4 regions of the Serratia aquatilis genome follow, and region 4 is predicted to be linked to each of the others. Evidence: predicted binding sites of a transcription regulator. Region 4 holds the regulator's gene; each other region holds the start of a gene.
The links. The regulator Fur, encoded in region 4, represses iron uptake genes when iron is present. The targets are predictions, from matches to a motif close to ATAATAATGAGAACNACTATCAA.

Region 1: the regulator Fur is predicted to act here: its motif matches at 2,546-2,568, upstream of SAQUA_RS08085 (Nramp family divalent metal transporter).
Region 2: the regulator Fur is predicted to act here: its motif matches at 3,710-3,732, upstream of fes (enterochelin esterase).
Region 3: the regulator Fur is predicted to act here: its motif matches at 6,098-6,120, upstream of sodA (superoxide dismutase [Mn]).

Annotation. Positions count from the first base shown of each region.
Region 1 covers NZ_CP173186.1:1,803,513-1,810,861, forward strand. Annotated here, with positions in the region: gene gltX (glutamate--tRNA ligase) at 1-455, shown strand, start outside; tRNA gene SAQUA_RS08070 (tRNA-Ala) at 680-755, shown strand; tRNA gene SAQUA_RS08075 (tRNA-Ala) at 818-893, shown strand; gene SAQUA_RS08080 (NupC/NupG family nucleoside CNT transporter) at 1,041-2,228, opposite strand; gene SAQUA_RS08085 (Nramp family divalent metal transporter) at 2,610-3,848, shown strand; gene mgrA (L-glyceraldehyde 3-phosphate reductase) at 4,253-5,242, opposite strand; gene SAQUA_RS08095 (alpha-keto acid decarboxylase family protein) at 5,542-7,203, shown strand; gene SAQUA_RS08100 (LysR family transcriptional regulator) at 7,179-7,349, opposite strand, start outside.
Region 2 covers NZ_CP173186.1:1,782,043-1,789,391, reverse strand. Annotated here, with positions in the region: gene SAQUA_RS07985 (enterobactin synthase subunit F) at 1-1,975, opposite strand, end outside; gene SAQUA_RS07980 (MbtH family protein) at 2,065-2,271, opposite strand; gene fes (enterochelin esterase) at 2,282-3,628, opposite strand; gene SAQUA_RS07970 (TonB-dependent siderophore receptor) at 3,959-6,214, shown strand; gene SAQUA_RS07965 (ABC transporter substrate-binding protein) at 6,267-7,349, opposite strand, start outside.
Region 3 covers NZ_CP173186.1:34,804-42,152, forward strand. Annotated here, with positions in the region: gene SAQUA_RS00140 (mannitol-1-phosphate 5-dehydrogenase) at 1-1,077, shown strand, start outside; gene SAQUA_RS00145 (MltR family transcriptional regulator) at 1,205-1,762, shown strand; gene SAQUA_RS00150 (LysE family translocator) at 1,759-2,367, opposite strand; gene SAQUA_RS00155 (PLP-dependent aminotransferase family protein) at 2,508-3,974, shown strand; gene SAQUA_RS00160 (YibL family ribosome-associated protein) at 4,034-4,396, shown strand; gene yiiM (6-hydroxyaminopurine reductase) at 4,583-5,266, opposite strand; gene sodA (superoxide dismutase [Mn]) at 5,396-6,019, opposite strand; gene fdhD (formate dehydrogenase accessory sulfurtransferase FdhD) at 6,412-7,200, opposite strand.
Region 4 covers NZ_CP173186.1:3,718,043-3,725,391, reverse strand. Annotated here, with positions in the region: gene SAQUA_RS16910 (OprD family outer membrane porin) at 1-17, shown strand, start outside; gene SAQUA_RS16905 (family 20 glycosylhydrolase) at 69-2,732, shown strand; gene fur (ferric iron uptake transcriptional regulator) at 2,928-3,374, opposite strand; gene fldA (flavodoxin FldA) at 3,630-4,169, opposite strand; gene ybfE (LexA regulated protein) at 4,371-4,658, opposite strand; gene ybfF (esterase) at 4,963-5,733, opposite strand; gene SAQUA_RS16880 (PPC domain-containing DNA-binding protein) at 6,042-6,461, shown strand; gene SAQUA_RS16875 (ECF transporter S component) at 6,482-7,060, shown strand; gene SAQUA_RS16870 (energy-coupling factor transporter transmembrane component T family protein) at 7,060-7,349, shown strand, end outside.

The DNA of each region.
Region 1 (7,349 bases), 1.9 Mb from region 4:
TGTATCTCGCCTGGCATATTGAGCAGCAGGGGATTGAAACCCGTAACGGCCCAGAGCTGAAAGATATTGTCAAACTACTGGGTGAGCGTTGCAAAACGCTGAAAGAAATGGCGCAGTCTTGCCACTACTTCTATCAGGACTTTAGCGAGTTTGATGCTGATGCGGCGAAAAAACACCTGCGTCCGGTAGCACGTGAGCCGCTGGAAGCCGTACGCGCCAAACTGGCGGCCATCACCGCCTGGACTCCTGAAAATGTGCACAACGCCATCCAGGGGACTGCGGATGAACTGGGTGTCGGTATGGGCAAAGTGGGGATGCCGCTGCGTGTTGCCGTTACCGGTGCAGGTCAGTCACCCGGTATGGACGTTACCGTACATGCCATAGGCCAGACCCGTTCTTTGCAGCGTATCGATCAAGCGTTGGCCTATATTGCAGAGCGTGAAGCCCAGGCTTGATCCCACGCCCCAGCTTGATTATGCAAACAGATAAAGCCCCGCCAGAAATTCGCGGGGCTTTGTTTATTGACTTACTTTTGCCCAAGAAGATGTTTTTTTAACTTTAAACGTGCTGATTTGGCGGCTTTTTCAGCGCTTGATCGAGGAATTCAATTTAGCCGTTGACAGGGTTTCAGGGGTTTCATATTATGCGCCCCGTTCACAGGTTTTTGTGATTGTGGATTGGGGCTATAGCTCAGCTGGGAGAGCGCTTGCATGGCATGCAAGAGGTCGACGGTTCGATCCCGTCTAGCTCCACCAACCTTATGTCCGATTAAGGGTTGGTTAATACCGTAGCGCCGGTCAATGCGTACCACTTTTGTGGGGCTATAGCTCAGCTGGGAGAGCGCTTGCATGGCATGCAAGAGGTCGACGGTTCGATCCCGTCTAGCTCCACCACCATTTAAAAAGCCGATCTTGAATTCAAGGTCGGCTTTTTGCGCATCTTAAAACGCCAACGGCAGGTAATAAAAAAGCACCCTGTCAGCTTGGCGCTCACAGGGTGCATGATCTTATCAATACCGCGCAGTGCGGCCTTTCAGGCTATCAGGCCATTACCAGACCGGCAACGGCAGCGGACAACAGGCTAACCAGCGTAGAGCCATAAACCAACTTAAGGCCGAAGCGTGATACCACGTTGCCCTGATGCTCGCTTAGCCCTTTAATCGCCCCGGCGACCACACCGATAGAAGAGAAGTTGGCAAAAGACACCAGGAAGATTGAAAGAATACCGACACTACGTGGGGACAGTTCAGTTGAGACTTTCTGCAGTTCCATCATTGCCACGAACTCGTTGGAAACCAGTTTAGTAGCCATAATGCTGCCAACCTGCAAGGCCTCGTGCTTGGGAATACCCAACATCCAGGCAAACGGGTAGAAGAAGTAACCAAGGATATCCTGGAAACTCATGCCCAGGATAGCGCTGAACAAGCCATTAAGCGCGGCAATCAGGGCGATAAAACCAATCATCATCGCTGCAACGATGATCGCCACCTTGAAGCCCGCAAGGATATATTCCCCCAACATTTCAAAAAAACTTTGGCCTTCATGCAAATTGCCAAGGTGCAGCTCTTCTTCTTTACTGGTGTCGTAAGGGTTGATCAGCGTAAGCATGATAAAGGTACTGAACATATTAAGCACCAGTGCCGCTACCACAAACTTGGCATCCAACATGGTCATGTACGCGCCAACAATCGACATGGAAACGGTCGACATTGCGGTCGCTGCCATGGTGTACATGCGTTTTTCAGACATCTTGCCCAGAATATCTTTATAGGCAATGAAGTTTTCAGACTGGCCGAGGATCAATGAACTTACGGCGTTGAAAGACTCCAATTTCCCCATGCCGTTCACTTTGGACAATACGGTCCCAATGATCCGGATGATAAACGGTAGTACTTTGATGTATTGCAGAATACCGATCAGTGCGGAGATGAAAACGATAGGGCACAGTACCTTCAGGAAGAAGAAAGCCATACCTTTGTCAGACATCCCGCCAAATACAAACTCAGTCCCTTGCCCTGCAAACCCGAGCAGCTTGTCAAACAGAGCTGCGAATCCTTTTACAAAACCTAGACCTGATTCCGAATGCAGGAAGAAGTAGGCCAGTATTATTTCAATAACCAATAGCTGGATAACATAGCGAATGCGGATACTTTTACGGTCACGGCACACCAACAGTGCCAGGATCGTCACCACCACTAACGCTAACGCAAAGTGCGCAATATGGGACATGTTCGCTCCAAATTTGAGGCAGGCTGAATTTCGCTTGTCATTTTATGTAACGACGAGTTTAAAAACGAGATGTCCATTGCAAATATAAAAAAAGGTGGTGGGAAAATGCCTAAACTATGACATCAAAACACAAGAGAACAAGTTGTTAATAAAGTTGTATTTATGTGTCATTGATGTGCCAATTTATTAAATAAACGCTCTTCACCCTGAATAACCCGACTGATAATAGAAAACATAATCAACATTCATGCGTTTTGTTCGATCAAAACCTTCGCTTCCGGCTATCACAACGATAAGCAGTATCACTTTAAATGCACTTGATAATCATTATCACTAAAGTAAGAATAAAGGTAAGCTCAAAATTTATAAGGGGTTCGCAGGATGCTGAACAGCCGTGTGGCCAGTAGTACAACTTCCAGTCGCTCATCCAGTAAAATCAAACTTTCTCTGATGGGCCCAGCCTTTATTGCCGCTATCGGTTATATCGATCCCGGTAACTTCGCTACCAATATTCAATCTGGCGCTTCCTTTGGCTATACCTTGCTGTGGGTGGTGGTGTGGGCCAACGTTATGGCGATGTTTATTCAACTGCTTTCTGCCAAGCTTGGGATTGCTACCGGTAAAAACCTGGCTGAGCATATTCGCGATCGGTTCCCTCGTCCTGCGGTATGGGCCTACTGGGTTCAGGCCGAGATTATTGCCATGGCGACCGATCTGGCGGAATTTATCGGTGCCGCCATCGGTTTCAAACTGTTGCTGGGCGTAACGCTGTTGGAAGGAGCGATCCTCACGGGCATTGCCACCTTCCTGATCCTGATGTTGCAAAAGCGTGGACAAAAGCCATTGGAGCTGGTGATCGGTGGCCTGCTGGTGTTTGTGGCGGCAGCCTACATTGTCGAGATGGTCTTTTCCCAACCGCAATTGAGCGGGTTGGTGAGAGGGATGGCGATACCGGATTTGCCAAATGGTGATGCGGTGTTTTTGGCTGCCGGGGTGCTGGGGGCAACCATTATGCCCCATGTGATTTACCTGCACTCTTCGTTAACCCAGACTGCAAACAAAAACTCCCAGGCTGAACGTTATGCATCGACAAAACTGGATGTGGCGATTGCCATGACCATTGCCGGTTTCGTTAACCTAGCGATGATGGCAACGGCAGCTGCCGCTTTTCATTTCAATGGTCACACTGGCGTTGCCGATCTCGATCAGGCCTATCTAACGTTGCAACCTCTGCTGGGGAATGCGGCGGCAACAATATTTGGTTTGAGCCTGGTGGCAGCAGGGCTTTCTTCTACCGTGGTAGGAACCTTGGCGGGGCAGGTGGTGATGCAGGGGTTTGTACGCTTCTATATACCAATCTGGGTACGTAGAGTGGTTACCATGATGCCATCGTTTATCGTGATTATGCTGGGGATGGATGCGACACGTATTCTGGTGCTGAGCCAGGTATTATTGAGCTTTGGTATCGCACTGGCCTTGGTGCCGCTGTTGGCGTTTACTGGCAACCGTGAACTGATGGGGAATATGGTCAATAGCCGTGCCATTCAGGGCATCGGTAAACTGATCGTGTTGGTGGTTGTCGGTCTAAACGGCTATCTGTTGATAAGTAGCCTGTTCTAGGCTGTGTCCCTTAACTGCACGAAAATGGCCCCAGCCCGAAGGGTCGCGCCCCAAAAGCCCGTTCGAAGTAAAGTCGGGCTTGAACAGAGGATCACTCTGCCCTTTACCTTCCGCCTTGATAGCGGGCTTTTGGGTCTGCGACGGCACCACGGACAGATAAGGGACACAGCCTAATCCCCACCTTGACGAATAGTAGGCCAGCATTACGCTGGCCTCAGACTGCTGACAAACCCCGCTATTAGGGAGAGCGCGCCGATGGGGTCGTAACGGCGTAAGCCGTCGGAGCGCCCCTCGGTGCGCTAGGCCCGGGTATCTCGGATCCGAGGGCGACTTTGTCATCAACCTCAGGCCAGTATCGAACAACACAGCAAGCATGGCATGCTACAGCAGGGGTTTGTAAGCGGTTACAGTAGGATCTGCTCGATTTGTGCAATCTCTTCGGAGCTGAACGAACGGTTAGCCAGCATACCTACCGCATCTTCAAGCTGGCTATTTTTACTGGCACCAATCAGTACGGATGTCACCCGGTCATTACGTAGTACCCAAGCTAACGCCATTTGTGAAAGTTTCTGCCCACGTTGCTCTGCGAGCTCGTTTAAACGGCGCACCTTGTGCAGTTTCTGTTCGGTGAGCTGTTCGGGCGTCAGGAATCGGCTGCTGCTGGCAGCACGGGAATCTTGTGGAATACCATGCAGGTAGCGATCGGTCAGCATTCCCCCGGCAAGCGGTGAGAAGGCGATAGAGCCAACCCCATTCTGTTCCAGCGTATCCAGCAGTTCGTCCTCCACCCAGCGTTCAAACATGGAGTATTTTGGCTGGTGGATCACACACGGGGTTCCCAGTTGCTTCAGAATAGCAAATGCCTGCCTGGCTTGATCCGCATTGTAGTTTGACAGCCCCACGTACAGCGCTTTTCCTTGGCGCACCAGTAAATCCAGCGCACCCATGGTTTCTTCCAGAGGCGTATCCGTATCTGGCCGGTGGTGATAGAAGATATCAACGTACTCAAGCCCCATACGTTTCAGGCTTTGATGCAGGCTGGCGACCAGATATTTTTTCGAGCCCCAATCGCCATAAGGGCCAGGCCACATGGTATAGCCCGCCTTGGAGGAGATAATCAGCTCATCGCGATAAGGTTTTAGATCGTGCTGAAGAATACGGCCAAAGTTCTCCTCGGCGGATCCTGGCGGTGGTCCGTAGTTATTCGCCAGATCGAAATGAGTTATACCAAGATCGAAGGCGCGGAGTGTCAGGCTTCGGGCATTGTCATACAACGAGTTATCTCCGAAGTTGTGCCACATTCCAAGAGAAACCGCGGGGAGTTTCAGCCCGCTGCTGCCACAGCGGCGGAATTCCATATTCAGGTAGCGTGCAGAGTCAGCTTGATAGACCATAAAAATCCTTATCGGCGCAAGAAAACGGCTTTGGGTTGCCCTCTTAATTTACTGCCAGTGACTTGCAGATGCTGTTAAGGGACACAGTCTAGTGTATGCGCTTCCATCAGGTCTGTCAGAGTGTGAGATCACGCAAGTTGCACGCCATTTCAACACACCACTTATGGGGAGTATCTTGCCTGCTGATATTCGGCAGATGTAAAGCTGACTTTCCAGTGCTATTTTAGCGGTAAAGTTCGAAATCTGTGCAACACCTCCAATACTTAGGTTGTATCCCTACCTTCTTGCAGGTGATGATCATGAGCAAAAACTACACAGTGGCAGATTACCTCCTTGATCGCTTGGCCCAAATCGGTATTCGACATTTCTTCGGCGTGCCGGGTGACTATAATCTGCAGTTTCTTGACCATGTCATCGACCACCAACAAATAACCTGGGTAGGATGCGCAAATGAGCTGAATGCGGCCTATGCGGCTGATGGCTATGCGCGCTGTAAACCGGCAGCGGCATTGTTGACCACCTTCGGCGTGGGTGAATTGAGTGCAATAAACGGCATTGCGGGCAGTTACGCCGAATATTTACCGGTGATACACATTGTTGGTGCTCCTGCCTTACGTGCTCAACGCGCCGGGGATTTACTGCACCACTCTCTGGGGGATGGGGATTTCGGTCACTTTGCCCGTATGGCGAAAGAGGTGACCGTCGCACAGGCCAGCCTGACCGCCAGCAATGCCGAAGCGGAAATCGATCGCGTGTTAACCACCGCACTGTTTGAACGTCGCCCGGTTTATCTGCTGTTACCGAGTGACGTAGCGGAAGCTTCGTTGGCTTCACGGCCTGCACCACTGATACTGCGCCAGCCCAATCTTTCTGAATACTCCCTACAGGCATTTATTGTTGCTGCCCGTGAAAAGTTGCAGGCCGCAAAACGGGTTTCCCTATTGGCGGATTTTCTCGCGGAGCGCTTCGGTGCAGGATCCGCGCTGGAAAACTGGATGAATGAGGTAAATATTCCCCACTCGACATTATTGCTGGGTAAAGGTGTGCTGGATGAATCCCATGCCTGTTTCACTGGTACTTACGCTGCTGCGGCCAGCGATCCGCAGACAAAACAGCTTATTGAAGATGCCGATGTGATCATTAACGTCGGCGTGCGCTTTACCGACACGATCACTGCTGGTTTCAGCCATAATTTACCTAGCCAAAAATGTATTGATATTCAGCCCTTTGAGTGCCGAGTTGGGCAGCAGGTGTTCAGTCAAATCCCGATGTGTGATGCGGTGAAGGCGCTGCATCAGTTGACGCTGCCGTTGGCAAGGTTTTGGTCACTGCCCACGTTCAAGTGCCCATCGTTACCTGACTCGAGTGAGAGTTGCCTGGATCAACATGGCTTCTGGCAGCAGATACAAAGTTTCCTGCAACCGGGGGATATCTTGATTGCCGAGCAGGGAACCTCATGCTTTGGTGCGGCAGCGTTGACATTACCCCGTGGGTGCCAATTTATCGTGCAGTCGCTGTGGGGGTCGATCGGGTACACCTTACCCGCTGCTTTCGGGGCGCAAACCGCTGAGCCTTTGCGCCGAGTCGTGTTGTTGATAGGTGACGGAGCGGCTCAACTAACCGCACAGGAACTGGGAACCATGCTGCGCGACGGTCAAAAGCCAGTGATTTTCTTGCTGAATAATGATGGCTACACCGTCGAAAGGGCGATCCACGGGCCAGAGCAGCGTTACAACGATATTGCGCAATGGGATTGGACGCGGTTGCCGCAGGCAATGGCGATCGATCATCAGATGACCAGCCTACGGGTGAGTTCCCCTGAACAGTTGCGCCAGGCTCTGGCAGGCATTGGCGACCACCAACAGTTGGTCTTTATCGAAGTCGTGTTGCCAAAGATGGATATTCCAGAGCTGTTGGACACGGTCTCCAAAGCCATTCAATCGCGTAATGCGGCGGCTTGATCGGCGGCGTTTTCCTTTAGCCGCTCCAACAACCAAAACCCCGCTGGCCCTGGCGGGGTTAATTTTGACCAAACGGCATCCACCGAGATCAGTTTGGGCCAGCCACGGATCTTCAGCTCTGTCAGGCGACCACCACCATACTTTTT
Region 2 (7,349 bases), 1.9 Mb from region 4:
GTGCCCCGACCATCAACGGCCAGAAAAACTCCCAAACCGAAACGTCGAAACTGCACGGAGTTTTTTGCAGCACGACATCGTCTGCCGCCAACGGGTACTGATGCTGCATCCACAACAAGCGGTTAACGATGGCCTGATGCCCAACCAGTACACCTTTTGGCCGCCCGGTTGAGCCGGAAGTAAAGATGAGGTAGGCAGGATAATGTGGCGTAGGGCCGGGGATATTCGCAGCCGTCACTGGCTGCAAGAGCGCGTCGTATACCAACACTTCGCCAAACCCGGCAAAGCGTGCTTGCCGGGGGGCCTCGGTGACAATCAGACGCGGTTTGGCATCCTCCAGCATCATGCCAAGACGCTCATCAGGGTAGCTGGTATCCAGCGGTAAATAAGCCGCTCCCGCTTCGACAATCGCCATCAGTGCCAGCGACAGGAATACCGAACGCGGCAACGCAACGGCAACGATATCCCCCGGCAGTACGCCATGTTCGATCAAGCGTTGAGCCAGAGCGACCACCTGCTCGCGGGTTTCGCGGTAGCTGAACTGATAGTATTGATCCACCAGCGCCGGAGCAGCCGGTGTTTTACGCGCTTGTTCTGCCAATAGGCTACTGAGCGTCTCTGCTGCCACGGGGTAAGCGGTATCATTCACCCGCGCCAGTAAGGCGTGATCTCTCTCAGTCAGCAAGTCGGCTTCACTGACCGGCAGCTTAGGCTGCGTGGCGAACTGTTGCAGTAACAGGGGGAAACGCTGTAAGTGCTGTTGCAAATCCTGCAGTTGATAGCGCTCCGCATTCGCCAACAATTCGATTTTCAGTTCACCTGACCGATCGATAAACAAGGCAATTTCCAGATCGCGTACCGGCCCGGAGGCCAGATCGTGGGTAATACCGTTGATGCCAGCAAAGTCGAGTTGATAGTCGAACATTTTGAAGTTGAATACGGTGCCATATAGCGGCTGGCTATCACCCACCCGCCCAAGATCGCGCTGTATCTGTTCGGCATCATAGCGTTGGTGGCGGCGAGCAATTTTCAGTTCGCGACTAATCTGTGCCGCAACGTCGCCAAGCGTTGCCTGGGGTTGCACCTGCAGCTCTACCGGTAACACATTGATCACTGGCCCGTTGGCGCAGAGTGCCGCCGAACCCATACGGCGCATAAATATAAACCCGGCGCTGAAGCAGGCATGGCCACTCAGGCGGGAAACCCATACGGCGACCAATGCCATTGCCATATCCGCTGCACTCAATTGGTGCTGCTCGGCAGCATTGACCAACGGTGCAAAATCCTGCGCGCGACAAAACTGTGCCAAACGATGAATACGCGCAGAGGGAACCTGACCGGCCAGCGGTTGTGGGCAAAGGGTGGCAGCCGGAGGCAGTTGCCTTGCCTTGTTCAACCAGAAATCAGCATCCCGCTGATAGCCCGGAGAGTGTTGATACTGCTGATATTCGGCAACCACCTCACTGAACGGCGTGAACGGTGTGGGTTCCGGCTGCTGATGCTGGCACAGACGGGTGTAAATATGGGCGATACGGCGGGCAATGGCGGTAAAGCTGAAGCCATCGACAATCAGATGATGGTAGCGTTGGTACCAGAACCAGCGATCATCTGCCAGGCGTATCAGCATATGACGATAGAGTGGCTTACCACTGTTCACCCGCAGCTCGGCGCTGAGATCAATCTGCATCAGGGCATTGGCTGCGGCCTCCGCATCTGCCGAGTCCTGCAAATCAATCGATTCTGCTGCAACTATCGGCATGGTGGCGTCAAACCATTGCACCGGTATACCGTCGCGCTCTTCAAAACGTAGCCGCAGCGTATCGACCTCTGTAAGCCCCTGGGTAATCGCCCGCAGCATTATCTGTTGGTCAATCTTGCCATTGATTTCGACAAAGTGGGCCACGGCATAGGCATTGCTATAAGGGGAGATCTGATCGGCGACCCAAATCCCGGGTTGCGCTGCCACCAGCGGCAATTCGACGATCGCCTGCGGCTCGGTGGGTAAAATAGAGGTTTCTGACACTGTATTTACTCCAGTGGTCGCTAATGACTTCGGCGGAACCATCACGCCTTACGCTGTGATGCGGGCCGCATGTCCTGCCAATGTTGTTCAAGCCAACTGATACATTGTTCACGTGGGGCTGGACCAAAAACGCTGGCCCAGCCCGCCGGAATAGGGCTGAAATCCGGCCACAGGCTGTATTGCTGTTGGTGGTTACGCAAGATAAGGCAGCTTTGCTGCTCGTCGTCGAACGGGTTGAGGAATTCCATAGCAGCTTCCTTAGGCATGAATAGAGAGCGGTTCGAGTGTGAGGCGGTTGTCGATGCTGTTCATCCAGTGCGCCTGTAACCCATCCAGTAATCCCCCACGCCAACACAGTGCATCGTGTCCCCCTTCAACGGTCCGATAATGAACGTGATGGCCACGCTGGCTTAAAAGTTCAGCCATACGCTCATTGACCTGATGGACCAGTTTTTCATGTACTCCAGCCTCTAAAAACACCTTCAGTTTGCTGTGCTGCCCCAATTGGTTTTGCTCTATTTGGCGGATAAGCCAGCAGGCGTCCTCGGGGACGGCGGGTAAATGCCGCATGTCACGGCGGGGCCACCAGAAGGACCCGGACTGGCTGATCGCCGCACCAAAATGCTCGGGCCAGCGCAGACAAGCGTAGAGAGATGACAGCCCGCCAAAGCTTTGCCCGGCAATCACCGTGTTCTTGGCCTCACGGCTATGCGGGGCCCAGTTGGCAAGCTGAGGTAATAGCTCTTCCTGTAACGCCAACCAGAATTCCTCTTTGCAGGTCAGCTCCTGCGTTCGATGTTTCTGGTCAATGATGTCGATAAGCAGATAGACCGCTTCCGGCAGTTTGCCCTCGCGGGTCAGTTGCATCAGTGGTTCCCAAACCGGCATCTGGCTGGCCCAGAACTGGCCGTCCAACAGCACGGCTAACGGACGGGTTGCCGGATGACGTTCTCCCGTGGAATACACCCAGACGTGGCGCGTGGTACCTAACCGTTGGCTGTGCCAGGTATGCCGCTGCAGTTTGGCTGGTGGTGCAGGCGTACAGCGCCCGCTGGCAACGGCATAGTTGTCAAAATCCTGCCAGGCGCGCTGCAGCGGTGCCTTCGGCATATGCAGGCCAGAAAGGAAGTGACCACCGACTCCCGACCATGCACGGTAAGGATTGAACAGATCGTGTGTGGCGCTGGAAAAAATCTGCTGCCACCAGTTTCGGGTGGCGTGCATATTGGCGTGCTCATCTTCTTCAGTCCGTTCTAGCGGGTGCTCATCCAAACAAGGAACAAAGCAGTAGCTGCCACGCCAGTCACCCTTCAGCTCAGTTTGCCAATACCAGACATCCGACCCGCTCAACCGCTGAAGGCTTTGCGGGGGGCAAGTTTGATGATGATCGGTAAGACAATTGATGTGGATCCAGACGCGCCGATAGGCAGAGGTTAATTCGCTCCCCTGAGGATCGCGCCATAAAAATGTGACTTGCCATTTTCCGTTGTCCAGTGGTTCCACCAGCGGTGTCCCTCGGCGGGCAATTTCCAGCCACCAGCTAGGGTTCCCGGCATGCTTACTGGTTAATAACTTACGGCTTTCTGACTGTTGTTCAGTTTTCAAAACACCCACTCACTGTGTAGTTGGCAGAACGCGCAGCACGACAGACAGCGTCGCACTGCGCCAAGAAAAACGGAATGACAAATACTATTGATAATTATTAGCGTTTGCAATAGTCTGTTTTGGCTCGTAAACAGGGCTGGCATTCTTCAACAGGGATGGATGCCGGAACGTGAAGCGGTAAACCACAAACGGGCTTGCCAGGGTTCCACTGGAACCGCTGTTATTTTCGACCACACAATAAAACTACGACTGACCATTTCTGCGGCTTGAAGAGCGACGGGTATACCACGCAACGCCGCGTAAAGGGGGTAGTCAAGTAGGGATCTCAAAATGAATCGGAAGTTATCGCGTTATTCTTTAGCCACACTTATCGGGTTAGGGGTGGGTTCATCTGCCTTTGTCAGTACAGCCAATGCACAGCAAGCAGCCAGCGAGAAAAACCAGCAAGAAACTGCTGCCAAAGATGTCATTGTGGTAACGGCTGCCAAACAGAACCTGCAGGCACCTGGTGTTTCTACCATTACTGCCGAAGAAATCCAAAGGCGCCCCCCTGCCCGCGATATCAACGAACTGATCCGCACCATGCCCGGGGTCAACCTAACTGGTAACTCTACCAGCGGCCAGCGCGGCAATAACCGTCAGCTCGATATTCGCGGCATGGGACCGGAAAATACCCTGATCCTGATTGACGGTATCCCCGCCAGCAGCCGTAACGCGGTGCGCCAAGGCTGGCGTGGTGAACGCGATACCCGTGGCGATACCGCCTGGGTACCACCGGAGATGATCGAACGTATTGAAGTACTGCGTGGCCCTGCGGCTGCCCGTTATGGTAACGGTGCCGCAGGCGGCGTGGTCAATATCATCACCAAAAAAGCTGGCCAAGACCTACACGGCACCCTAAGCGGATACTTCAATGTGCCGCAGCACAAGCAAGAAGGTGCGACCAAGCGCACCAACTTCAGCCTCTCTGGACCACTGAGCGACGCGCTAAGCTTTCGTCTGTTTGGGGGCTACAGCAAAACGCAGGCCGACGCCTGGGATATCAACCAAGGCCACCAGTCCGAGCGCACCGGCAACTATGCCAATACCATGCCAGCGGGTCGTGAAGGGGTCATCAAAAAAGATATCGACGCATTGCTGCATTGGGAATTTGCCCCCATGCAGTCATTGGAGTTCCAATATACTTATGGTCGTCAGGGTAACCTGTATGCCGGGGACACCCAGAACACCAATACCAACCCGCTGGTACTGAAAAATTACGGTAATGAAACCAACCGTATTTACCGTCAAACCTATACACTCAACTATCGCGGCGCGTGGGACAACGGTGTCAGCACCACCAACTACGTGCAATTAGAACGCACGCGCAATACCCGTTTGGCCGAAGGGCTTGCCGGGGGAACGGAAGGGATCTTCGCCAGCGAAGATTTTAATACCACCCGTTTGGATAACACTTTGGCGCACAGTGAGGTAAGTATTCCCTTCGAGATGTGGGTACCGCAAACTGCCACACTGGGAACCGAGTGGAACCAGCAACGTATGAAGGACCCTTCTTCTGCCACCCAATCATTGGCAGAGGGTGGGGTTATCCCAGGCATTGCTACCGGCGAGCGCAGCCCGTACTCCTCGGCAAAAATTTTCTCGCTGTTTGCCGAGAACAACGCCGAAATAACCGACAGCACGATGCTGACGCCGGGCCTACGCTTTGATCATCATTCAGAAGCCGGTGATAACTGGAGCCCATCCCTCAACCTGTCACAAGATCTCGGGGAGATGTTCACCCTTAAAATGGGGATCGCCCGTGCTTACAAAGCCCCTAACCTGTTCCAGAATAACGGCAACTACGTGCTCTACAGCCGTGGCCAAGGTTGTGCTGCCAGCGGAGGTGCCTGCTACCTGATCGGCAACGACGATCTGAAAGCCGAGAACAGCATCAATAAAGAGATTGGGCTGGAATTCCATCATGAAGACTGGCTGGTAGGGATCACCTATTTCCGTAACGATTACCGTAACAAGATCGAAGCGGGCTATACGCCGACAGGAAAAACCGCCAAGGGTACCGATATTTACCGCTGGGATAATGTGCCAAAAGCGGTGATCCAGGGCCTGGAAGGTACGCTGAACGTGCCGATTAGCGAAACTGTAGCCTGGACCAACAACGCGACCTACATGATCGAGAACAAGAATAAAACCACAGGCGATTACCTGTCGATTATTCCTAAATTCACCATCAACTCCACTTTGAGCTGGCAGGCAACCCAGGAACTGTCGATGCAGACCACCGCCACCTGGTATGGCCGACAGAAACCGAAGAAGTACAACTATAAAGGGGAACAGGTCAGCGGTAGCGACAAACACGAAGTCAGCCCTTACGCTGTCTTTGGCCTGAATGGTACCTACGAGTTTAATAAGCATGTCAGCTTAACGGCGGGTATCGAGAACCTGTTTGACAAGCGTCAGTTCCGTGCCGGTAACGCACAGACGACCGGGAATACTGTAACCGGAGCCTATATGGCAGGTGCCGGGGCGGCGACATTTAACGAGCCGGGACGAACTTATTTTTTGAGCGTGAACACCCAGTTCTGATGATGTAACGTTGAACGAGCGCGGCACCTGGCCGCGCTCTTTTCAGTTGTCACTACTTCTCCAGCGATACCTGTTTGAAGATATGCTTGCCAAATGGGTCGATTTCATAGCCTTTCACTTCTTTGCGCACCGGCTCAAAAATAGTGGAGTGGGCAATCATCAGCGCTGGCATTTGCTCATGCATCATTACCTGGGCCTGTTCATACATCGCCACACGTTTCTGATGGTTATTTTCTTCTCTTGCCTGAGCGATCAACTCATCAAACGGCTTGTAGCACCATTTTGCCGAGTTCGAGCCGCCATTGGCTGAGGTGCAGGTAAACAATGGTCCAAAGAAGTTATCCGGGTCGCCATTCGCTGTGGTCCAGCCCATCAGCGCCGCCTGATGCTCACCATTCTTCACCCGCTGCAGATACTCTCCCCATTCGAAGGTGACAATCTTGGCCTCAACCCCAATCTTGGCCCAGTCCGCCTGGATCATCTCTGCCATGCGTTTGGCATTCGGGTTATACGGCCTCTGTACCGGCATCGCCCACAGATCGATAGCAAACCCCTGCCCTAACCCTGCCTCCTGCAACAACTGCCTGGCTTTTTCTGGTGCATAAGGGTAATCCTCGATCCCTGTATTGTTACCCCACTGGGTTGGCGGCAACAGATTCTTGGCCTGCTGGCCTGCACCGTGGAACACAGCCTCAATAATGGCCGGTTTATTGACGGCCATGGCTAATGCCTGCCGTACCTTGACATTATCCAATGGTTTCTTTTGGGTATTGAATGCCAGAAAACCAATGTTCAGGCCGGATTTATCCATCACCTGCAGGTTGCTGTCTTCACGCATACGCGCCAATTCGGCAGGATTCGGGAATGGCATTACTTGGCATTCGTTCTTTTGCAACTTGGCGTAACGGACAGCCTCATCTGGGGTTATCGAAAAGACTAAACGGTCGATCTTCGGTTTACCTTCCCAATAGTTGTCGAACGCTTTGTAGAGAATTTTTGAATCTTTCTGATACTGCTGCAGTTGGAAAGGCCCGGTACCAATTGGATCGTTATCAACACGTTGCGGCGTCCCCGCCTTCAGCATCGCATCGGCGTACTCTGCCGACAAAATAGTGGCAAAGTACATGCCCAGATC
Region 3 (7,349 bases), 1.7 Mb from region 4:
GCCGAACTGACTTTTGCTGACGTTAACCAGACCGTGCTGGATGCGTTGAATCAACGTAAAAGCTACCAGGTGCATGTGGTGGGTGAACAAGCGCGCGTTGAGTATGTGAATAACGTCAGTGCTGTCAACAGCGGTAGCGAAGAAGCTGCAGCCCTGATTGCCGAAGCCGATATCGTAACCACGGCTGTCGGCCCGCAGATCCTCGGTAAGATTGCAGGGACTATCGCCAAAGGTTTGATCAAGCGCCATCAGCAGGGTAATACTCAACCGCTGAATATTATCGCCTGTGAAAATATGGTGCGTGGCACCAGCCAGCTCAAACAGCATGTGTTCGACGCGTTGCCACAGGATGAGCAAGCGTGGGTCGAACAGCATATTGGTTTTGTTGATTCTGCCGTGGACCGTATCGTGCCACCGGCCGAAGCAGGCAGCAACGATCCGCTGGAAGTAACGGTAGAGACCTTCAGCGAATGGATTGTTGACCAGACGCAATTCAAAGGCGAGCCACCAGCTATCGCTGGGATGGAACTGACCGACAACCTGATGGCATTTGTGGAACGTAAGCTGTTCACCCTGAATACTGGCCATGCTATCACCGCCTATCTGGGTCAACGCGCCAATTTACTCACTATTCGCGATGCCATTCTTGATCCGGCCATCCGCAGCGTAGTGAAAGGGGCAATGGAGGAAAGCGGTGCGGTACTGATTAAGCGCTATGGCTTTGAGGCGGACAAACATGCTGCCTATATCAACAAAATTCTCTCCCGCTTTGAAAACCCATATCTGCATGATGATGTAGAACGTGTTGGCCGCCAGCCGCTGCGTAAACTGAGCGCTGGCGATCGCCTGATCAAACCGCTGCTGGGAACACTGGAGTATGACTTGCCACATGCCAATCTGATCCAGGGGATTGCGGCTGCCATGTGTTACCACAGTGAGCAGGACCCACAGGCGAAAGAGTGGGCGGATCTGCTGGAAAAACTGGGGCCCAAAGCCGCGTTGGCGCAAGTTTCCGGTTTGCCCGCTGACAGTGATGTTGTGGAACAGGCAGTAGCTGTGTATAACGCCATGCAGTAAACGTGCTGTACCTTTCTCCACGGATAAAGGGTAGGGTGTGGGGGTAGAGTATCTTAGCCCCCAGTTCTGCAGCAAAGAGAGGAAAGAGGTGGGTGAGCACCCTTTCCACACCATTCGAAAAGCGACGATGATCGAAAAACAGGCATTTGAAAATAAAGTTCTGGAAATACTGAACGCCGGCAAGACGGTGCGCAGTTTTCTGATCGCGGCAGTCGAATTGCTGGCGGAAGCGCTTGACGTACTGGTGGTACAGGTATTTCGCAAAGACGACTACGCGGTAAAATATGCCGTGGAACCGCTGTTGTCCGGTGAGGGGCCACTCGGCGAGCTCTCTGTACGTTTGAAGCTGATGTATGGGCTGGGTGTCATTTCACGCCATGAGTATGAAGATGCTGAATTGCTGATGGCAATGCGTGAGGAGTTGAATCACGACGGGTCAGAATATCGCTTCGTTGATGACGAAATTCTGGGGCCCTTCTCCGAGCTGCATTGCGTGAGCGAATTACCACCTGTGCCGACCTTTCTGCAACCGGGCGAAGCCGATGAGTCGCTGATTGCCATGCAGCACCAGCGCTACCAGCAAATGGTGCGCTCTACCATGGTATTGTCGATTACCGAACTGCTGGCCGGGATTGGTGCCAAACAGCCCTCCCGGCTCTCTCCGCTCGGCGCGCAAAAACCTTAGGCGAATGCCGCACGCCACTCTTCAAACAGCAACCATAATGCGGTTGCTGCCATTAAACCCGACATGACGCCATTAAATAACCGCAGTTTCCAGGTCACACGCAGGGCTTGGCGCAACCGATCTCCCATCCATGCCCAGACTAAAATGCAGGGAATATTTACTGCGGTGAAACCGGCAATCGTCAGCAGTGCCTGACTGACAGTCACGCCTTCATGCGGAGTAAACAGGATTGCCACGTTAATCACCATCAGCCAGGCCTTCGGGTTGACTGCCTGAAACAAGGCACCGCCGACAAAGCGCATAGGGCGCATCTGCTGTTTGGCATCAGGAGATGCGGCCTTGAACAGCTTCCACGATAGCCACAATAGATACGCGCAACCCATTACTGCCAGTGGAAAACGGATAGCTCCCGCCCAGTTAAGGATCATCGCCAGCAGCGTGGTAGTCAGCGCCAGCTGTACCGCACACCCAAGGCTGATGCCAAACATCATCGGCAGAGTGCGGCGCAGGCCGAAGTGGACGCCAGATGAGGCCAGCATAAGGTTGTTGGGGCCGGGGGTGATGGACATAACGGTAACGTAACTGATGAAAGCTGAATCCAGCATGAAAAGCTCCTTGAATGCGTATTGCAGATAGACGATCAGCATAAGGGGCGTACTGCAATGGTGACAGAACCAGAAATAAGTTATTGTCATGGTTACAGTTTGCTTAATTTTAAACTGTAACCATTGCCTGGAGAAAAACTGTGACCCTACTCGATGAGATCCCTGAAACCCGTTATCTGCAACTGGCTGAAACGCTTGCAGCGGCTATCCGCCGGGGTACCTTGCAGCCAGGCAGTTGTTTGCCATCGTTACGCCGCTGCGCGCAGGTCCATAGTGTCAGTATCAATACCGTGGTCGCGGCGTATCGCCATTTGGAAGACCGGGGATTGATCGAGGCACGGCCACAATCCGGTTTTTATGTACGAGCCACTTTACCCGCGCTGAAAAAGGCGTCAGCACCCAGCAACCGGATAGAGAAACCTGCGGATGATGTACTGGCATTGATTGATACGGTCTTCGCCGCCCAGCAGAACCCTTCGTTTACCAACCTGTCCCTTGCTTGCCCGCAAACGGTGGATTTTTATCCTGGAGGTAAACTGGGCCGCATGCTCTCTTCACAACTGCGCCGTCAACCTAATCTGATCGGGCAATACGCACTGCCGCCAGGCAACTTAAGATTGCGCCAACAAATCGCCCGGCGCTCAATGACGCTAGGGATGCTGCTGGAGCCGGGTGACATTACGCTGACGCACGGTTGCATGGAGGCATTGCAACTGGCGCTACGGGTAACCACCAAGCCGGGTGACTGTGTCGGGCTGGAGTCTCCCACCTATTTCTACCTGTTGCCGCTGCTCGACAGTCTGGGATTGAAAGCTCTGGAAATTCCTACAGATTCGCAGCATGGCCTGTCGCTGGACGCATTGGAGTTACTGCTGCAGGAGAAAAGGCTCAATGTGGTCATCGCCATGCCGACGGTGCAGAACCCTCTGGGGTGCACCATGCCGTTAGCTGCCAAAAAACGGCTGGCACGGTTGATGAACGATCATCAGGTGCCTTTGATTGAAGACGGACTGTATGCAGAACTGCAATTTGGCAATGCACTGAGCCCGGCGGTCAAAGCGTTCGATCGCGAAGGTTGGGTTCTGTTCTGTTCCAGTTTCACCAAAACGCTGGCCCCGGATTTCCGTATCGGGTGGGTAGCAGGTGGGCGTTTCAACGAAGCGCTACGTAAATTGAAGGCAGTTTCTTCGATGGCAGAATCGAACCTGCTGTCGGAAACCTTGGCGATGTTTCTTGAGGCCGGTGGTTATGATCATCATCTGCGGAATCTGCGTAAACGCTATGCGGCTCAGGTTGAGGAGGCGAGGGCGTTGATTGCCCGCCATTTCCCTCGCGGAACCTTGGCGACGCAACCAACGGGAGGGTTTGTATTCTGGGTTGAGTTACCGCCAGCGGTGGACACAGTGGCTCTGTTCCATCAACTGCTGGATGAGGATATCTGTCTCACCCCGGGTACGCTGTACTCCCCGAGTGGCCGTTATCGCAATGGGCTGCGGCTTTCTTGTTGTTACCCGTTTAATGCTCGTTATACTCATGCACTGGCGCGAGTGGGGGCAAAAACTTGCGAGATGAGCGGCTTGCCAGCTGGTATTGAGCAAGACGAGTAACCAGGCAGGTGTTTTGGTACACTAGCGCAATACTTCCCGAGAATTCAGGCCAGATACCGATGAAAGAGATAGAAAAAGCAGAAATCAAGCGCCTTAGCGACCTGTTGGACGCACAGAACCATAAAGATACTGCGGTGATCCAGCAGGGTAACCCCGAACTGATTGCGCAACACGGCAAAGAAAAAGAGAAGCTGGCCGCAGAAATTGAGCGCCTGAAAAACCAGCGTGTGGAGAAACTGAGCGCAGAAGCGCAGAAGTTGAGCCAACTGCCGTTTAGCCGCGAGATCACCAAAAAAGAGCAAGCAGATATGGGGGCGCTGAAGAAGAGCGCGCGCGGCTTGATCGTGGTACACCCGATGACCGCGCTGGGCCGTGAAATGGGGCTGAAAGTGGTGACCGGTTACGCCAAAAAGGCCTTCTGATAGCAATACCCAAGTTACTTCGAGTTGTAGGACAACGGTTATATACTCGTCATACTTCAAGCTGCTGGGTGTTGGCTACGTCCATTTGGGCCTCGCCCTTAGGGGCTGCTGCTTGCCGCCGACATGCAACTCGAATTATTTAGGGTATCGTGGGCTCTGTGTGCGGAGCCCACTTGATTGGTTGTTCTAGCGGCCAAGTAGGCGGCGGTTGAAGTCTTCGGTTTTTCCGCTGCTGATGCGCGTCAACATGGTTTTGCTCCAACTGGCTGATAGCCCAGTAACCGCCAGCAAGCGGCGATATTGTTCTTCATCAAACGGCATATGCCAGGCAATACTGATGGCCTCCGCCACGGAGATATCACTGTTGCGGGTCACTAGCTCAAGCGGCCGGTCGCCACTCACTTCCCCGGTAGAAATCACGCGATACAGCCAGCCACAGCGGCCAGTCTGCTGCATTAACAGCGAAATGTCGTCGATAGCGAAATGATAGTTGAGCTTGAAGCACGGCGAACGCGGTTGGGTGACTTGGATCAGCGCGCCACCCCAGCGGAAGATATCCCCCATAAACACGCTATGCTCGGTCATGCCAAGGGTAGAGATATTTTCCCCAAAGGCCGGTGCAAAAAACTGCTCAGCCTGCGCCGGAAACTGTTGCTGCCAGTGGGTGTAGTGCTCGCGCGGATAATGACACAAAGCGCGGTCAGGCCCGCCGTGGTAGCTTTTCTCTGCCTGTGCATCCCCTTCCAAACCCAGTGGCGTAAGATTTACCGCACCTTCTACCAGGCGTTTGGCAATGGCGCTGGGCCGCCCACCTTCATAGGGTTGAATTGAACCGAGATAAACGTCTGGGTGATGCGTAATGATATCCATTCGAAGCCCCTTTGTTTTGGCAGGTTTTAGAATAGCTTGAGTCTCTCGGTAGGAACAAGATAATGAAAAGAGGAGAATGAATAGTAGAGCTAAAAAAAGCCCGCAATTTGCGGGCATCAACGGTAACAATTATTTCCTGGCTTCAGCGAAGCGGCTTGCTGCTTCATCCCAGTTCACGACGTTCCAGAATGCCTTGATATAATCCGGGCGGCGGTTCTGGTATTTCAGATAGTAGGCGTGTTCCCACACATCCAGGCCAATAATCGGCAACCCGGAAGCGCCAGCAACGGCTTCGCCCATCAGCGGACTGTCCTGGTTGGCGGTGGAAACGACCGCCAGTTTGTCACCTTTCAGTACCAGCCAGGCCCAGCCAGAACCGAAACGGGTTGCGGCGGCCTTCTCGAACTCTTCCTGGAATTTCTCAACGCTGCCGAAGTCGCGCTCGATAGCGGCTTTCAGATCGCCGCTCAGCGTGGTACCGGTTTTCAGGCCTTTCCAGAACAGACTGTGGTTGGCGTGGCCACCCGCGTTGTTGCGCATGAAGGTACGCTTGTCCGCAGGAACTTTGTCCAGGTCCTGGATCAGCGCTTCTACGCTCAGCGAAGTCAGCTCAGGGTAAGCCTCTAGCACGCTGTTGGCATTGTTGACGTAGGTTTGATGGTGTTTGGTGTGATGGATTTCCATCGTTTGCTTATCGAAATGTGGTTCCAGTGCGTCGTAAGCATAGGGTAGGGATGGCAGTGAATAGCTCATAATCATCATCTCCAGTATTGATAGGCAGCGTAAATTGTGAACACCGCGTAAGCAGCATGATGCATTATAATTGATTAAATGATAATAAAAATGATTATCAATGCCTTGTTGGATGTAGGGGTAATTCAGGCTGTGTCCCTTAACTGCACGCGAGCGCCGCTGGCGGTCATTTTCGCGCAGGGCAAGGCGTGAGCCGCGAGGTTTGGTGGACCAAATAAGCGGCGAACAACACAGCAATGCAAGAAAATGGCCCCAGCCCTACGGGTCGCGCCCCAAAAGCCCGTTCGAAGTAAAGTCGGGCTTGAACAGAGGCCCACTCTGCCCTTCACCCTCCGCTTTGATAACGGGCTTTTGGGTCTGCGACGGCACCACGGACAGTTAAGGGACACAGCCTAGTCGATGATGCGCTGCGGGTGAGTAAATACGGTTGCCCGGCCAGGTTTGCTGAAGCCGACCAGCGTCAGGTTGCTGCGCTCGGCAATTTCCACCGCCAAAGAGGTGGCGGCGGAGACAACAAACAGGATCTCGGCTCCGCACATGGCAGATTTTTGTACCATTTCATAGCTTGCACGGCTGGAAACCAGAATTGCCCCTTGCTGCCAGCCCTGCTTGGCACGCATGCCGAGCATTTTATCCAACGCCACGTGGCGGCCAACGTCTTCACATCCCCCTAGCAGTTCACCCTGCGGCGAGATCCAACTGGCTGCATGGGTGCAACCGGTAAGTTGGCCAACATCCTGTACCTGCCGCAGCTGTTTGAGCGCACCATCGAGATGGCTTAACGCGAATGTCTGAGTAAACGGCAGAGGTGCGACCGGGCGGAAAATATCAGCCAGTTGTTCGACACCGCAAACGCCACAACCTGTACGGCCCGCCATCGCGCGGCGGCGCGTCTTCAACGCTGTAAATCGACGGCTTGAAAGCTCAATTTGAACCTCAACACCATTATAGATTGGGGTAATATCTATGCCGTAAATATCGCTTGGCGACTCGATGATACCTTCAGACAGGGAAAATCCTAAAGCAAAGGCCTCCAGATCCTTCGGCGTACACATCATTACCACGTGGGAAATGCCGTTATAGACCAGTGCGACCGGGACCTCTTCCGCCAGCCAGTCTTGCTGCATAGTGTTTAGTTGCCCACGTTGATATACCGGTGCCTGGATCAGGCCTGTGAGCACGTTCTCATTTACGGGCTGCTCTGGGTCAAAATTGTTCACTTAACTGGTACCTGTCTGTAACAACACCATTGACGCTATGATATTATCGCCGCGTCGTTGTGGCCACGAGGCCAAACCAACATAAGAACAGTGATTCTAGCGCTTCCCGC
Region 4 (7,349 bases):
CATTCACTGTCTTCTGATTTTGAAAAAATCGTGCTGACAACAACTGAATACGCAAAAGGTTAAAGAAGATGAACAAGTTTAAGATGAGTACTCTTGCCGCTCTGACGGCAACCGTTGGGTTCTTGGGAAGTATGGGGCCGGCGATGGCCAACCAGCAGGTGGTCGATCAACTCAGCCAGCTGAAAGTAAACCTCAAGTTGCAGGACAACCGCGCTGGTGAACATGGTGTGGATTGCGCTAAGCTGGGTGCCGACTGGGCGTCCTGCCATAACGTGCTGATTACCTTGAGTAACGATGGCGAGGAAATTAAAGGTAAAGACTGGGCGATCTATTTCCATAGCCCACGTCAGACGCTGAAAGTGGATAACGAACAATTCAAAGTTACCCACCTGACTGGCGATCTATACAAACTGGAACCTACCGATAAATTCACTCATTTCCCGGCGAATCAAGCGGTTGAAATCCCGATTATCGCTGAATACTGGCAACTGTTCCGCAATGACTTTATCCCTCGCTGGTACGCAACCTCGGGCGATGCTAAACCGAAGATCCTGGCGAATACCGACACGGAAGATTTGGATCAGTTTGTATCCCCGTTTACCGGTGACCAGTGGAAACGCACCAAGGATGACAATAATATCCTGATGCAGCCGGAAAGCCGTTTTACCAAAAACCAGGATTTGCAAGTATTGCCAATGACGGCATTGCGTGGCCAGATCATACCGACCCCGATGGAGATCAAGGTCCATCAACATGATGTTGATCTGGGCAAAGGCGTTGCTTTGGAACTAAGTGCGTTAACCAAACCAGCCGCCGATGCAGCCAAGGAGCGCTTTGAACTACTGGGGGTCACCAACAACGCCGCTGGTTATCCGATCAAAACCGACATTAAGCCAGCTGCTTTCAAAGGTGAATTGGCAGTACCGGGAGCTTATCAGCTCAATGTTGGTCAGAAAGGGGCCATGGTTACCGGTTTCGATCAGGCTGGGGTGTTTTATGGCCTGCAGTCCATCCTGTCTTTACTTCCATCTGATGGCAGCAAGAAGATTGCTACGCTAGACGCTAAAGACGCCCCACGCTTCCAGTATCGCGGTATTTTCCTCGACGTTGCGCGTAACTTCCATCACAAAGAGGCAGTATTGCGTTTGTTGGATCAGATGGCTGCTTACAAGCTGAATAAATTCCATTTCCATCTGACGGATGATGAAGGCTGGCGTATTGAGATCCCAGGTCTGCCTGAGTTGACCGAAGTGGGGGGGCAGCGTTGCCATGATTTAAGCGAAACGACCTGCCTGCTGCCACAGTATGGTTCCGGCCCAGAGCCGCACGGTGGTTTCTTCTCCCGCCAAGAGTATATCGATATCGTTAAATATGCTCAGGCGCGCCAGATTGAAGTGATCCCTGAGATTGATATGCCAGCGCATGCCCGTGCAGCGATAGTCTCAATGGAAGCACGCTATAAGAAACTGTATGCCGAGGGCAAAGAGAAAGAAGCGAATGAGTTTCGTCTGGTGGATCCGACCGATACCTCAAACACCACTTCTGTGCAGTATTTTAACCGCCAGAGCTACCTGAACCCATGTCTGGATTCATCGAAGAACTTTGTCAACAAAGTGATCGGTGAAATTGCCCAGATGCACAAGGAAGCTGGGCAACCGCTAAAAACCTGGCACTTTGGCGGTGATGAAGCGAAAAACATCCGTCTGGGCGCTGGCTATACCGATGTTAACAACCCGGAAGCTGGTAAAGGCATTCTGGATCTGAGTAAGGAAGACAAACCTTGGGCTAAATCTCAGGTATGTCAGCAGATGATCAAAAATGGCAAAGTGGCCGACATGGAACACTTGCCGAGTTACTTTGGGCTTGAAGTCAGCCAACTGGTGAAAGCACAGGGTATCGACAGAATGCAGGCGTGGCAGGATGGGCTAAAGGATGCTAAAGATTCGCAGGCATTTGCCACCAAGCACGTTGCGGTGAACTTCTGGGATACCCTGTATTGGGGCGGCTTTGACTCGGCTAATGATTGGGCGAACAAAGGTTATGACGTGGTTATCTCCAACCCTGATTATGTCTATCTGGACTTCCCGTATGAAGTAAACCCGAACGAACGTGGTTATTACTGGGGAACCCGTTTCAGCGATGAGCAGAAAATCTTCAGCTTCGCGCCGAACAACTTACCGCAGAATGCCGAAACCTCGCTTGACCGTGACGGTAATCACTTTGCTGCCAAGAGTGACAAACCATGGCCTGGAGCCTACGGTCTTTCCGCCCAACTGTGGAGCGAAACCCAGCGCACCGATCAGGAAATGGAGTACATGATTTTCCCACGCGCCTTGTCTGTTGCAGAACGAGCCTGGCACCGTGCAAGCTGGGAGCAAGACTATAAAGCAGGCCGTGAATATAAAGGTGGCGAAACCCATCAGGTGGATACCCGGACGCTGGAAAAAGATTGGCTGCACTTTGCCAACCTGATCGGGCAACGTGAACTGGCCAAGCTGGATAAAGGCGGTGTGGGCTATCGCTTGCCAGTACCAGGGGCTCGCATCATCGGTGGCAAACTGGAGGCGAATATTTCTCTGCCAGGCTTGGGTATTGAATACTCAACCGACGGGGGTAAACAGTGGCAGCGGTATGATGATAAGTCGCGTCCGGCTGTGGCGGGGGAGGTGATGATCCGTGCGGTTAGCCCAGATGGCCAACGCTTCAGCCGTGCTGAGCCCGTTAAAGCATAACCTCAACACCTAGCCCATCCGCGCGTCAGCGGTTGGGCTAGGCCACGATCGAAAGCAGTATTCCATGAGTGTGCTATTACCTTGTTAGGCTTTCGTCCTTGATTTTCCCCGGCCTGTCCGGGTTTTTTTGTGACCCGCAGCAACAAAAAAACCGCCGTGTGATGCAGGCGGTTTTCTCAATGCGGTTAGCTGGTTTTATCTTTTATCGTGCAGTGACTCATCTGTACGACATTCGCCTACTTCACAGTGGCCATAAAGATACAGGCTATGATTGGTCAGTTTAATGCCGTGTTGCTTGGCGATATCACGCTGACGCACTTCGATTGACTCATCGCTGAATTCAATCACCTTGCCGCAATCCAGGCAAATGAGGTGATCGTGGTGATGCTGTTGGGTCAGTTCGAATACCGACTTGCCGCCTTCAAAATTGTGACGGGTGACAATACCTGCGTCATCAAATTGGTTCAATACGCGGTAGACGGTTGCCAAGCCGATCTCTTCACCCATGTCTATCAGCTTCTTGTACAGATCTTCCGCACTGACATGATGGCATTTCGGATCCTGCAATACTTCCAGGATTTTGAGTCGCGGAAGCGTGACTTTTAAGCCGGCCTTCTTCAATGCGTTGTTGTTGTCAGTCATGCGGGTTCAGTCCTGTTACTATGCAAATCAAGTTAAGGCGTTATCGCCTGTAGCAATCGGTCGGCACAAAGAGTTAATTGCGTCTCATTATAGAACCGGTTGCTGTAAATAGTAACCGTTAGTCATTAACAAAGCTATCTTTGCACTGAGGCATGCTGTGCTTGATGGGCTTTTAGGCTGTGCCCCTTAACTGACCGATGGCAGTGCAGTGGTGCAATTAAGGGGACACGGTACCATTTCGCTCAAGCCGCGTGTTTACCCGACGATATCGGCCAGGCTCAGTTCTTCACTGATTTGTTTGACCCAAGCCTCGACGCGCTCATTGGTCAATTCTGGTTGACGATCTTCGTCAATGGCAAGACCGACAAAATGATGATCATCAGCCAGCCCCTTGGACGCTTCGAAATGGTAGCCCTTAGTCGGCCAGTGGCCCACAATCGCTGCTCCACGTGGTTCAATGATGTCGCGGATGGTGCCCATGGCATCACAGAAGTATTCTGCATAGTCTTCCTGATCGCCACAGCCGAACAGCGCAACCAGCTTACCGTTGAAGTCGATGTCTTCCAGCGTTGGGAAGAAATCATCCCAGTCACACTGTGCTTCACCGTAGTACCAGGTTGGAATACCAAGCAGCAAAATATCAAATGCTTCCAGATCTTCTTTGCTGCTTTTGGCGATGTCGTGAATTTCAGCAACATCATTGCCGTATTTTTGGTGAAGAGTCTTCTGGATCATCTTGGCAATGTTTTCGGTATTGCCAGTATCGCTGCCAAAGAAAATGCCTACATGAGCCATATTACAGATAACCTTTTAATTCAATGGATTGTATTGCGTAAACGCGGTATGAGAACAGGCTTGGGCCCTGTTTCTCATCCGTAAATGCGTATCATGCCAGAAGTTTGCCCCAAGGTTTTATCATGTTTATGCGATGCCTTGGGTTATCTATAAGTGCTGAGTCGTTCTGGCGTCATCCTTGACACCATGCCGCCAACAGGATCATTGTTCAGGCTGTTCTTCTGCCAACTTAGCTAACAGCATCTGTTCAATTAACTCGCTGCGGCTGATATTGCGCTGATCTGCCAGCTTATTAAGGGCATCTACTGCGTCTGCGTTAATTTTCAGCTCCACACGCCTTAATCCACGCACTTTGTCACGCCGTAGCTGATTGCGCTTATTGATTCTTAGCTGTTCATCACGGGAAAGCGGGTTGGTTTTCGGGCGCCCCGGACGGCGTTCATCTGCGAACAGATCCAGCGTCGTGCGATCCGTTTGTTCTTTTGCCATAGGTAGCGGTACTGCAAGGGAGTCTGCATCCAAAGCAACGTTATGCCCTGGCTCTTCAAGTTGCAGATTGATAACAACTTAAAAGCCGGGGTTTAGCGCGTTTCTCTACAGCTCGGTTAACACAATTCGGGCCACAAAACCCTAACCCAAATTCACCCCCAGCCCGCGCTGATTCACACGTTGGGCATGGTGGCAAAATTATAGCGCGCCATCTTACCCTAGCGGGGGGCGCGCCGACAATGCCAAACTTGGTTGCAGACACGCTAAGCCATTATCTTTAGCGCGTTTTTTCACCACTCAACGTTTACGCACCATCAAGGAAGCGATGGATAACCCGCAACACGGCCTCTGGTTTCTCTGCGTGAACCCAATGGCCAGTACCGGCAACAACATGGGCACGTGCCTGCGGGAACTGGCGAGCAATGTCATCGCGATAGCTATCCTGCACATAAGGAGAAAGCCCACCGCGGATAAACAGCGTTGGATACGGCCAGGAAGGGATCTCCTGCCAGCCGAGAATATTTTCGTATTGCTCAATCAAGGCAGGAAGGTTGAAACGCCAGGCTCCTGCATGGAAGGACTTCAACAGGAATTGGATTACCCCTTCTTCATCGAGATATTCACGCATCATCGTGGCTGCCTGCTGGCGTTGGGTAATACCCGCGTTGGTTACGGCTTGTAGAGCCGCGAAAATTTTGTCATGACGGCGGGTGTTGTAGGCTACGGGAGCAATATCGATCACCACCAGTTTTTCAATGCACTCAGGAGCCAGCGCCGTGAGCGCCATTGCTGCTTTGCCGCCCATGGAGTGACCGATGACAATGGCTTTATCAAACCGCAGTTCATTTAACAGCGCGAGTAGATCCTCAGCCATAGCCCGGTAAGTCATCTCAGTAGAGCGGGGCGAGAGCCCATGATTACGAAGATCGACTTTGCACACCGGGTGGTGTTGACTCAGATCGCGTGCCAGCATCCCCAGGTTATCCAGATTGCCAAACAGGCCATGTAGCAAGATTATTGGCGACGCTGCGCTTGCGGAAGCCTCTTGGGGCATCAATTGATAATGTAATTTCATGGCGAAGCTCATGACGTTGAGACATTTGGCTAAGGTAGCATGATATTACTCTACTCGATGAGTAATCTGGCTTTTCATCGACTGGGCAGAGCGGACCTTTGCGTAATCATTCGGTCGGTAGCTACCGTAACTTTTACTGACATATGTCACATACTTCAACACAATCAATATTTATGATGCCTGTTAACGTCCGAGGTTCGGAGTTATCTGGAAATAGTCAAAATTCCTCTTGTTGTATCCTGCCTTTCCGACGCCTGTTTGTTTCTATTTTTCACTATACCTAATCCATTGTTTTAAAGGATTTCATCGTGGCGACATTAACATCGTCAACAGCGCGTTTTTACGCCTTGCGTCTGTTGCCGCAACAGGAACTGGTCAGTGCTTTACGCGATTTTATCAGGACGCACGATTTGCGTGCCGCATGGATAAGCGGCTGTGTCGGTAGTTTAAGTGAGGTGGTTTTTCGTTATGCCGGGCGTGAAGGTGCCAACTTATTGAGTGGGAAATTTGAAGTGGTATCACTGATAGGCACCTTGGAGGCCGGGGGCGAGCATCTGCACATGGCCGTGGCCGATGAGAATGGCCACATGACGGGGGGGCATGTGATGGAGGGCTGCATTGTGCGTACTACGCTCGAACTGGTGATTGGCGAGCTTAATGACGTGGCGTTTAGCCGGCAACCTTGTGTTCGTTCTGGGTATGACGAATTAAATATCAGGCAACGTTAATTTCTAAACTGGGGGAATTTATGGCGAGTAAAGTGTTATCAAGTCAGACGCTGGTTTTGATTGTTATCTCCATTGCTATCAACATGGTTGGCGGGCAGTTGGTCTCTATGCTGAAGCTTCCGGTTTTTCTCGACTCAATTGGTACCTTGTTGAGTGCGATACTTGCCGGGCCGATTGTGGGCATGTTAACCGGTTTGTTGACTAACCTCATCTGGGGCGTATTCACCGGCCCGATTGCTGCCGCTTTTGCGCCAGTAGCGATGGTGATTGGTCTGGTGGCTGGCGTACTTGCGCGTGTCGGCTGGTTCCGTTCGTTACCAAAAGTGATCATGAGCGGTGTTGTTATTACCCTTGCCGTTACAATAGTTGCCGTGCCGATCCGGACTTACCTGTTCGCGGGTGTCACCGGCAGTGGTGCGGACTTCTTTGTCGCTTATGTGCATTCCATGGGCAGTAATCTGATTGAGTCGGTGGCGATGACGGTTCTAGGTGTCAATCTGATAGATAAAGTGCTGGTTGCGATCATCGTCTGGTTGCTGGTGCGTAATATGTCGCAGCGTACACTGCGTAACTTCCCGTTAATGGCAGCTATTCGTTAATGCATCCGTTTACCTCCCTGACTATTTGGCTATTGCTTGCCACCAGTAGCCTGTTGATGCCGTTTGGTTACCTGCTGTTCGGGTATAGCCTGGCGAGTTTTCTACTGCTTATCCTGATGAAAAGTACCCGGCACCGTTGGCGCTATGTGGTGTGGATTATGTTGCCGATGGCAGGGGGGTTATGGTTGGTGCATAGCGGTTGGTTATCATGGTGGTTACGAGGCGAGATGCCTGATAGTAGTGAACTGCAGAATGCTGCAGCACTTTGGCTGCGTCTGTTGGCACTACT